2 regions of the Planifilum fulgidum genome follow, and region 2 is predicted to be linked to the other one. Evidence: a T-box and tRNA genes for the amino acid it is inferred to sense, from the RefSeq annotation. Region 2 holds a T-box; the other holds one or more tRNA genes.

Region 1 (5,496 bases), on a different contig from region 2:
ACGGAGTGCGCAGATAAGAGGCGATTTCGGCGATTTTTTCATTGGCGGCGGTCAATACGGAGGAGGGAATGGGCTGGTTCCGCAAGTGCCCCTTCATGCTCTTATTGCAGCGGATGGAAGGCGGACCCAATCGGAGCAGGGTTTCGTCGGAGGAACCAAGATCCGGATGGGGGGAATCGGTGGGGATGCGCAGACGGTAAACCGTTCCGGAGGCGACATCTTCGATCTGGATGTCATAAACGGGCGGATGCTGTCTCCGGCGAACAAACCCTTGAGACGTCAGCGTCTGATCGATCACCCGGCGGGGACAGACGATACCCGTGATGCGCTTGGCCAGTAACCGCATGTCGCTCCTCCTTCAGGCGATTGGTTTCCCTACCTTTTTCCCTTCCTGGACAAGGTTCAATCCCGTTTTTCACGAATTGCGGCAAATATGGAGACGACTATTTCAATTTATGCGTCCTTGGTTTACGATATGATCAGTGGAGAGGAGGGATTGCTGTGAACCGAGCCGATCTTCACACACACACCACGGCCTCCGACGGGCAATATTCGCCGGAGGAGCTGGTGCGCGCGGCCCGGGAAGCCGGGTTGGCCGCCGTCGCCGTGACGGATCACGACACGGTGGCCGGGGTGGAGCGAGCGATGAAGGCGGGGGCGAAATGGGGGGTCGATGTCATTCCCGGAGTGGAAATCAGCACCCTCGCGGAAGGAAAGGAAATCCACGTTTTGGGCTATTTTCCGGGGGAAATCGGCCGGGATTTCGCCGAGAAGCTTCGCTCGCTCCGGGAAGTCCGCCTAAAGCGGAATGAAATGATGGTGAACAAGTTGAGGGAGCTGGGGATTCCGATCACGATGGAGGAAGTGTTGGCCAAAAAGCGGGAACAGGCGCCGGAGGCGAACGTGGGTCGGCCCCACATCGCGGAAGTGCTGGTCGACAAAGGGATCGTGTCATCGATCGATGAAGCCTTCAAGCGCTTCCTGGGAAAAGGGGGAGCGGCCTACTGCACGCCGCGTCGCATCTCCCCCATCGAGGCCATCCGGTGGATCTCCGAGGCGGGGGGCGTTCCCGTTCTGGCCCACCCGGGAATTTATGGGGACGACGAACTGGTTGAGTCGCTCATCCGAAACGGTCTCGCGGGGCTGGAGGCTTATCACCCGGATCATGACCCGGAAGCGGAACGGCGTTATGAGGCCTTGGCCGAAAAACACCGGTTGATCGTTACCGGGGGGTCCGATTTTCACGGAGAACGCCACGGCATTCCCTATCACGGCCCTCTCGGAAGCCGCACCGTTGAAAGGGACCGGGTGGAAGCTTTACTTGCCCTGAAGCGGAGAGGTTGACTTTCCCGAAAGCCGCTTGGACATTTTCCGGTGAGGGATGCCCGCATCCATAAAGGGAGCGCCCTGAACCCGATATCCCAATTTTTCGTAAAAGGGAACCGCATGGTCTTGGGAGTGAAGGACGATTTCCGAAACCCCCGATTCGGCGGCGTGGCGTTCGACCGTTTCCATCAGCGCGCGGCCGATTCCTCGCCCGCGGTAACGGGGGAGGACGGCCACCCTTTCCACTTTGGCCACCTTTGGAGCGATGAGGCGAAAGCGGGCGGTGCCCACCGCGGCGTCCGAAACATAAGCTAGAAAATGGGTGGCGGTTTCATCCCACTCATCCTGCTCCAGCGATTCGGGAACCTGCTGTTCCCTGACGAATACGTCCCGTCGCAGGGCGAGGGCGGCGTTTTTTTCCTCTTCCTTTTTCGCCGTGATGACCCGGATCTCCATGTTGCCCGTCCTCCCCGCATGGTCTTTCCCCGAGGGAAGGATCAGTTTTTCCCCTGAGCAGGAAGCTTTGATAGACGGTCCAGGACTCGTTTTCCAGTTGATACAGCAGGTGAAAGCGATCGACGAGGCTCGTCAGATCGAATTTCTTCAACCGCAGGCTGCCGTAGATGTCGTGCAGCTCATCGTCGGACAGCTCCTGTCCGATGGTAAGGTGCGGGGTGTAGTCGAACCGGCTTTTGTGGTAGATGGGGTCCGAATTGATTTTTTCGTGGAGTCTGGTCACCGGTTCGTTGTCGGTCAACGCCAAGTAAATCACGTTGGTGATGGGATGGAAGGTGCTGACCTTGTGGAAATGAATGGTGAAAGGAGCGGTTTCTGCGGCGACCCTTTCCAGATGTTCCACGACTTCAGGCAATTTTTCCTCTTCCAGTTCAAAGGCTTCCTTCAGGGTGATGTGCGGTTGGATCAGCGTGTAGCGGGGATCATACCGTTTCCGGAACGAGTTGGCCACATCTTGCACCTTTTTTTGCGGAAAAATGGCGATTCCGTATTTCATGGGATTCCTCCTTTATGTGAAAGGATTATGCCGAAAAAAATTGTCGGGGACAAAGGCGCCGGGGCCCCTCAGCCGTTTCTGGCTTTCAGGGCAGTCTTCGACAGAAAAAAGGCAATCATTTTTATTATACCTCGGCAATTCGGCGGGATAAAGATCCGGATGGATTGAAACATATCCGATCCGAATTGTGGTATCATGGAGGGAAAGGAGTGAATGGGATGGAAAAAAGACGCGTTCACAGCCGGGAAGTGAAGGAGGCCGCCTTGAGGCGGCTGAGAGAACGGGGAGTGACGATCGAGGAGATTGCCGAGATCGTTTACCGGATGCAGGCTCCCTATTGCGAGACTTTGACGCTGGATCATTGCATCGAGAGCGTGCTGGCGGTCCTGGAGAAAAGGGAGATCCAGCATGCGATTCTCGTCGGGATCGAATTGGATCAATTGGCGGAAAAAAAGGCATTGTCCGAACCCCTTCAATCGCTCGTCGAAGGGGATGAGGGACTGTTTGGCTGCGATGAAACCCTGGCCCTGGGTTCGGTTTTCGGTTACGGCAGCATTGCCGTCACCACCTTCGGCCATCTGGACAAACACAAGATCGGGGTCATCGGTAGGTTGGACACCAAGAAGAACGGGAAAGTCCACACGTTTTTGGACGACTTGGTGGCCAGCATCGCCGCTTCGGCTTCCAGCCGCTTGGCCCACCGGCTGAGGGATGAGGAGGAGCAGCTGGAGGCGGAGGAGTTGAGGGACAGAAGCGCTGGCTGATCGGACCCAAGACCGCCGGGGCGGGAAAAACGGAGCGAATGCGTTTCATTAAAGCGCAAGGGACCGGGCGGCATGAAACCGGCATCGGGTAGACACACTATTTTGTGGAGAAAGCGGATTTCGTTCATCCCGAAGGAGTGGAGACCATGAGCTGCTGGATTTACTGGGCCAAATTGTACGATTCCCGCTTTCAAGCCCGATGTCTGGCCGCGCGGATGACGGAGGACTGGTGGGTTTACGGATACGACAGTCCGGCGGAGGTGGAGGTTTTCCGCTCCAAGGGCGGGCGCTACGGGGTCCGTTACATCTGGCGCAAGGATGAAAAAGGAAGCAAAAAAAATTAAAAAAACCCCTTGCATTATTCGTTCACATGGTGTATATTTATAGCTGTCCTTCACTTGAAGTCTTCGGCGCGGGGTGGAGCAGTCGGTAGCTCGTCGGGCTCATAACCCGAAGGTCGCAGGTTCAAGTCCTGCCCCCGCAACCAAATGCATGGGAGAAGCGGGCGATCAGCCCGTTCCCGCGGAGCTGTGGTGTAGAGGCCTAACATGCCTGCCTGTCACGCAGGAGATCGCGGGTTCGAATCCCGTCAGCTCCGCCAGGATGTGGGCCTATAGCTCAGTTGGTAGAGCGGTCGGCTCATAACCGATTGGTCACAGGTTCGAGTCCTGTTGGGCCCACCATGATCCACCGTTTTGGGCAGTTAGCTCAGAGGGAGAGCGCTTCCTTGACACGGAAGAGGCCATAGGTTCGAGTCCTATACTGCCCACCATCAAAAAGCACCTCGCTTGCGAGGTGCTTTTGCTTTTTTTCTTTTCGCGCGCCTTTCCGCATTCCGTTTTCTGGAAAGGAGATTTCTGGTCGGCGCATCCGGACTGTGTTAAAATGAGAGGGATAAAACTCGGGTAAGGAGATCCCCATGGGCAAACCTAGTTTACTCGTCGCGGTGGCGATTCTCGTTGTTTTTTTGTGGCTGTTTGTTCCGTTTAATCTCTTGAATCAGCACCTGCCGTGGCATCGCGAACCGGTGAAGCCGCAAGAGCAGACGGCTTCCCCTCCTCCCCGCCCGGAGAAGCCGGAAAAGGAGGAAAGGCTGTCCGCCAAGGTGGAGGTTCCCTTCCGGAAGGAAGAGGGAATTGTCACCTTCCGGCTGTCCGACCTGAAGGAGAAGCTGCGAATCGATTACGAGTATGATGCCCGGGAAGGGGTTCTCACGATTCGCCAGGGCAAGGTCCAACTGACCATGTTGAGGGAAGCGCCCGTGCTGAGCCGTAACGGCGTTTATCTTCCCGTGGAGGCATATCCCATTATCCGCAAGGGAGAGATACGGATCCCCGCCGTCGTGGTGGAGGAAGGGTTGGGAAGGCAGGTGGAAATCCGCGAAGACCGCGCCCTCATCGAACAAAACGCCTCGGTTCCGGCCATGGCGGAAACCGGGCGGCGGGAAATCCCCAAGGGGGACGCCCGCGCTTTGATCGATTACCTGTCTTTTCTGGACACTCCGATTCAGGGCGCCCGGGTGAGCACGAAGGATTCCCACCTTCCCGGCGCTCCCCGCCCCTACCGGAACGGAGTTCATGAGGGGCTGGATTATTTCAGCTGGACCAGCGGGATTTCCATCGATTCCCGGACGCCGGTGCTTGCGGTGGCGGACGGGGTGGTTGTCCGCGCCGACCACGACTATCAGGAGATGTCGGAGGCGGAGCGGAACCGCTATCTTTCGATCGGCGTTCAAAACGAGGGACAGACGCCGCAATACATCCTCGACAAGATGCGGGGACGGTCCGTATGGATCCAGCACGAAAAGGGGGTTCTCTCCCGGTATTGCCACCTGAGCAGCATTCAGGGCGACATCACCGTCGGAAAAAGGGTGAAAAAGGGAGAAGTCATCGGTTATGTGGGGAACTCGGGCACCAGCGACGGGGTGAAACGCAGCAATGCGGGGATGCACCTCCACCTGGACCTGCTCATTTACGGCGAGTGGCTTTGGGAGGGCTTCACCCCCGCGGAGCGCCGCCACATTCTCCAAAGCGTCCTGGACCGGTAGATCAGATGCGGTGTCCTCCGATTTTGCCGGCCCGGTCGACGAAGACGCTGGCTCCGGTGAGGGAGCGGGCCCAGAAGATGCTGGTCGTTCCGAACCGGTTGCGGATGGCGTCGATGGCCTCCGCCAACCGCTGCTCTCTTTCCCGCTTTCCGAACAGGTCCATTTGCATCATCCGGTCGGAGGACAGGTTGCTCAAGGTGATTCCGATCAGGCGGACGGGCCGGTGATCCCAGTGGCGCCGGAGGAGGATCACCGCCGCTTCAAACATCTTCCGGCCGATGTTCGTGGGTTCGGAAAGGGTGAGGGAGCGGTGGACGGAACCAAAATCGAAGCTCCGGAGGGTGAGG
Region 2 (5,496 bases):
ACAACCGGCAGATGGCCGATTCGTTGTCCCGGATTGCGGCGTGGACCTCCGGTTCGGTGCGGATCAGCAGGGTGATCTTCCTTTTGGGCGGAATCTCCATTTCGGACCGGATGTTGCGCACGGACCGGATCACATCGATCAGAATCCGCATTTCCTTGACCGCGTCGGGAGCTTGGAGAGACTCGTCGGCCACCGGCCATTCCGCCACCGAAATGCTGGGGCCGGTTCCGGGAAGCTTCTGCCAAATTTCCTCCGTGATGAAGGGCATGAAGGGATGAAGCAGGCGCAGGGATCGGTCCAGCACATGGCAGAGGACCGCCCGGGTGACGCGCTTGGCCTCCTCATCCTCCCCGTAGAGGAAGAGCTTGGAGAATTCGATGTACCAGTCGCAGAACTCATCCCAGATAAAGTGGTACAGGACCCGGCCGGCTTCCCCGAAATCGTACCGGTTCAAGTGGCGGGTCACTTCGGCGATCGTTTCGTTCAACCGGTGGAGAATCCAGCGGTCGGAAACCGAGAAGGGGCCGGACAGGGCCAGATCCTCCTTCCTCGCCTCCGCCAAATGCATCAGCGCAAAGCGGGACGCGTTCCAGATCTTGTTGGCGAAGTTGCGGGCCGACTCCACCCGCTCCCAGCGGAAACGCTGGTCGTTTCCGGGAGTGCACCCGGTGGACAGCATGAACCGCATCGCGTCGGTCCCGTATTTTTCAATCACTTCCAGCGGGTCCACGCCGTTGCCCAGGGATTTGGACATCTTGCGCCCATCCGCATCCCGGACGATTCCGGTGATCAGCACCTCTTTAAAGGGCTTCTTTCCGGTAAACTCCAGGGCGGTGAAAATCATGCGGGCCACCCAGAAGTAAATGATGTCGTAGCCGGTGACGAGCACATCCGTCGGATAGTAGCGGCGCAAGTCCTCGGTCTCCTCCGGCCAGCCCATCGTGGAAAAGGGCCACAGGGCCGAACTGAACCAAGTGTCCAGCACGTCGGGATCCTGCTCAAGGGATGTGCTTCCGCAGTGGGAGCACCTTTCAGGGGTCTCCCGGGAAACGGTGATTTCGCCGCAGTCCCCGCAGTGCCAGGCCGGAATGCGGTGACCCCACCACAGCTGTCGGGAAATGCACCAATCCCGCACGTTCTCGATCCAGTGGAGATAAATCTTCTCAAACCGCTCGGGTACGAAACGGACTCCCTCGCCGCTTTTGGTGTGGGCGATCGCTCTCTCCGCCAGGGGTTTCATCCGCACGAACCACTGGGTGGAGAGGATCGGCTCCACCACGGCGCCGGAACGCTCACTGTGTCCGACCGAATGCACATGATCCTCGACCTTGACCAGCACGCCCGCCTCTTCCAGGTCCTTCACGATTCGCTTGCGGCATTCAAAGCGGTCCAGCCCCTTGTAGGGACCGGCGTTTTCGTTCATCCTGCCCTCCTCGTCCATCACCAGGACCTGCGGCAGATTGTGGCGCATGCCGATCTCAAAGTCGTTGGGATCGTGGGCGGGAGTCACCTTGAGCGCACCGCTGCCGAACTCGGGATCCACGTACTTATCGGCCACGATCGGGATTTCCCGGCCGATGATGGGCAAAATCACCGTTTTGCCCACCAGGTGCTTGTAGCGGTCATCCTCGGGATGGACCGCCACCGCCGTATCCGCCAGCATGGTCTCCGGCCGGGTGGTGGCAATCTGGATGTACCCGCTGCCGTCCTTCAGCGGATACCGCAGGTGATACAGCTTGCCCTGCACTTCCTTATGAATCACTTCGATATCCGACAGGGCGGTCCGGGCTTCCGGATCCCAGTTGATGATATATTTGCCCCGGTAGATCAATCCCTTTTCATACAGGCGGACAAACACTTCCCTGACGGCCCGGGACAAGCCTTCGTCCATGGTGAAGCGCTCCCGGGAATAATCCAGGGAGAGTCCCATCTTTTTCCATTGCTCGCGGATGACCCCCGCGTAATGCTCCTTCCACTCCCAGACCCTCTCCAGAAACTTTTCCCGTCCCAAGTCGTGGCGGGAGATTCCCTCCTCCCGCAGCTTGGCCTCCACCCGGGACTGGGTGGCGATTCCGGCATGGTCCATTCCCGGAAGCCACAGAACATCGTATCCTTGCATTCGCTTCCAGCGGATCAGGATGTCCTGCAAGGTGTTGTTCAAAGCATGGCCGATGTGCAGGTTCCCCGTAACATTGGGCGGAGGAATCACGATGGTGAAGGGAGGCTTGGACGGATCTTTTCCGGCCTGGAAAAAGCCTCCTTTCATCCAGTAATCGTACCATTTTTCTTCCGTCTGCTTGGGATCATAGGCGGATGGAAGCTCCGTCCCTTTTCCCGCCATCCTTCATCCTCCTTTGCTCGCTCAAAAATAAACTCCTTCCATCCAAAGGACGGAAGGAGTTCTCCGCGGTACCACCTTTGTTCACCGGATCGCGGGACGATCCGGTGCGCTTTTTCCCCTTTAACGTCGGGAACGGTCCAACCTACTACCCCTTCGCGGGATTCGGAAGGACTGCTCAAGGGCGACCTTCACCGGCTTTGCCTGAAGAACCTTTCAGCCCGGGGGTTCTTCTCTCTGGAAAGGCAGCCACCGGCTACTCTTCCCTCTCATCGCACTTACCCGATTCAATTGGCAACAATTATTTTACAACGGAAAAAGCTCCTCGTCAAACGGTTCTTTCTCTAGGGCATGCGAAAGGCCTCCTGCACGCTCTCCCACATCAGCGACGGATTGGCCAAGAAGGCGAGCAGCAGAACGGTCACCAGCATCATGACGCTGAGAAAAAGGATGAACAGCAGGCCGCGGTAGGCGCTTCGCATCAGGGACTTGACCATACCCACCGGATATGCCTCCCTTGCGAACCTTTTTCTATTTATTTTGCGCTTTTATCGACATCTTGTCCAGCCAAAACAAAAAATTTCCCCGACATTTTTCGATCTTTTGGAAGAGAAAACCAGCCTTTTGCTGATTTTTCGAGCTGTTTCGCAATCGAAGGGCCGCGGAATGGCGGCCTTGTTCTTATAAAGAAACGGAATTTCCAGCCGATCGGATTCATCCAAAAAAAAATCGGGCAAACCCCTGGCCAGAAGCATCTTTCGCCCGGGACTTTCCCGTCAATCGCCGCTTCCCTTCTTGTCAACCCGTCCCCGAAGCGCGGCAACAGCCATGCTTTCTCCTGCTGGTGAGCCTTTCCGCCGTTTGCGGAGGGGGCGTTTCGGCCAGAGCTCACCGATCGCCTCCTGCACCCCGTGGAGCCGATCCAACTCCATCCGCAGGCGACGGACCGCCTCGGCTTCCGCCATTCCTCCCGGTTTCCGGTATAGCCGAAGGAGCTGGCCGATCCCGTCGGGATAGGCCAAGTAGAGCGCGAGGAGCTTTTTCTCCTTCCGCTCAAGTTTGCGCTCCCGTTCATAGATCGAAAGGAGGGAAAGAATCCCGCTCCCCCCTTGGGCGGAGTTCGAAAATTGCCGGAAAAACAGGGCGAGATCCCGCGTTGGGCTGTCCACCCGGGCGTGATCCCAATCGATCCACTTCCATCCCTGCTCCCCCTTCAGGAGATTGTGGGGGTGAATCCGGCCGTGACAAAGGGTGTAACGGGGAGGAATCCCCCCTTCCGTCTCCACAAACCGCTCCATTCCCCGGACGGCAAAGGAAAAGGCCTTATCCAGCAGTTCCGCATGATCGCCCAGCATTTGCTCAAAGGGAGAGGCAAACCCGCGGGTCTTCAGTTTGCCGCCGTATTCCCGAACCCGCTCCCTTTGATCTCTCCACCGCTCAACCAGCTTCCCTTCCGCCCGGTACCGAAACGCCTTCTCTCCGCCCGCGGTCTTCTCCAGAACCCGGTGAAGAATCGCCAGTTGCCGGATCAGCTCTTCCGCAGGCGCCTCCCGGGGTTCGGAAACCTCGCCGTACCAGCGCGTGGCGTACCACGCCCTTCCCTGCTCCTCCAAAAAAGGGCGTCCTCCCCTGCTGGGAACCCACGGCAGCAGGACGTCCACTCCTTGGGACCGGGCCTCTTCCAGCACCCGGTGCAAAAAGGAAAGTTTCTTCCCCGGACAGGCAGCTCTTTTCAAAGCGAAAGCCCCGTCCTCCGTCTCCACCCGCCACACTCCCCGAACCTTCTCCGCATAAACGGGGGTCCACCCGTAACGGGCGATGACCCGGCGAAGGATCCCGCTTCTGACGTTCCGGCTGGACTTTAAAGGGCTTTTCCCCATTTTCTCCCGAACCGTCATTGGGCCGTTTTGCGCTCCTCTCCGGGGATGTATACGATCTGTCCCTCTTCCAATTGCCCGGACTCCAATCCGTTGAGCCGAAGAATCGAACTGGCCGAAACGCCGTACCGTTCGGCGAGGGTATCCAGTGTTTCCCCCTTTTGGACGATCACCATCCGCATCTTCACAAAGGTATCCTCTTTTCCGCCGAGAAACTGCCGGGCCCAGTGGAGTCCTTCACCCTCTCCGGCCCCCTGTTCACCTTCCCGAACATCCGCGGAAACCAAATCATCTGCGGATTGCGCCGATTCCTCCTCCAGTTTTTCCCCAGCTTCGGCCCGTGTCTCGTCCTCCGCCGGGGAATCCGCCGCTCCCCGGTCCGGCCCGAACTCGTCGGGGGACGGTTTCCGGAGCAACTTTTTGGCCAGTTGGAAAGCCTCGTCGAAATCCTCTTCATCGGGATGAAAACCGAGCCGCACGCGGCTTGCCGGACCGCGTTCCTCCGGATTTTCCCGGTCGCGCGTCCCGCCTCTGTCCGTCGCCTTCGCATCCGCATCCTCTTCAAAAGCAGCGCCGGCGAAGGAGGGGGAATCCGGGGACCATTCCTCCGCGGGAGATTCTCCCGAAGAGGAGGATTCCACCGCAAATGCGTAGGCTTCATCCCCGTCCGCGCCGTTTTGTTCCCATGCCCGCTTCTCATCGCCGGATGCGGAGGATTCCTGCGGCAGGGATTGAATCTCCGCATGCTGCGCGTCCGGCTCCTCCCGCTTTCCGGCCGGTTCTCCGCCGTAATCCACATGAATCAGATGCACTTCGTCCGGGGATGCCTCCTCTTCCGCATCCGGGCCGCCTTCCTTTTCGGACTGAAAGGAGGACCCGGCAAAGGAAACGACGCTGTCCCGGTATGCTTCCTCGTCTTTCTTCGGATCGGACAACAGGCCGTCAATGGCCAGCACCGCCTCGATCTGCAACTCGAAGGGGGACAGCACCTGATAATCGAAGGATTCCACTTCCGCGGCGATGCGATCCACATCCACCCGATCGGAAGGAAGGGTGATCTCCACCGGAATCACAAAGGCGATTTCCTCGAGGTTCTCCCCTTCCTGCCGGACTTCCGGAGCCGCCTCATCCCCTCCGGCCGCATCCTCCCCTTTGCCGATCCCATCTTCCTCATCCCCGACATATCTTCCCGCCAGCCTCAAATAGCCGTGAATCCTGAGATGGGTCTCCTGATCCTCGATTTCCACATCGGGGTACAGATCCAGCTCAACCAGCGTCTTG

Evidence for each region. The T-box of region 2 lies ahead of BM063_RS06480 (valine--tRNA ligase). A T-box ahead of a tRNA ligase gene usually reads a tRNA of that ligase, here a tRNA-Val.
Region 1: it has a tRNA-Val gene. The T-box ahead of BM063_RS06480 (valine--tRNA ligase) is inferred to sense a tRNA for this amino acid. The anticodon was not compared.

Annotation. Positions count from the first base shown of each region.
Region 1 is NZ_FOOK01000002.1:29,036-34,531, reverse strand. It holds gene BM063_RS01155 (hypothetical protein) at 1-346, opposite strand, end outside; gene BM063_RS01150 (PHP domain-containing protein) at 502-1,344, shown strand; gene BM063_RS01145 (GNAT family N-acetyltransferase) at 1,318-1,782, opposite strand; partial or broken gene BM063_RS01140 (YjcG family protein) at 1,835-2,338, opposite strand; gene BM063_RS01135 (phosphatidylglycerophosphatase A family protein) at 2,557-3,102, shown strand; gene BM063_RS01130 (hypothetical protein) at 3,249-3,446, shown strand; tRNA gene BM063_RS01125 (tRNA-Met) at 3,514-3,589, shown strand; tRNA gene BM063_RS01120 (tRNA-Asp) at 3,627-3,703, shown strand; tRNA gene BM063_RS01115 (tRNA-Ile) at 3,710-3,785, shown strand; tRNA gene BM063_RS01110 (tRNA-Val) at 3,800-3,874, shown strand; gene BM063_RS01105 (peptidoglycan DD-metalloendopeptidase family protein) at 4,022-5,149, shown strand; gene dinB (DNA polymerase IV) at 5,151-5,496, opposite strand, start outside.
Region 2 is NZ_FOOK01000008.1:66,044-71,539, reverse strand. It holds gene BM063_RS06480 (valine--tRNA ligase) at 1-2,341, opposite strand, end outside; T-box leader at 2,384-2,620, opposite strand; gene BM063_RS17595 (hypothetical protein) at 2,683-2,841, opposite strand; gene BM063_RS06470 (phosphotransferase) at 3,115-4,236, opposite strand; gene BM063_RS06465 (LysM peptidoglycan-binding domain-containing protein) at 4,233-5,496, opposite strand, start outside.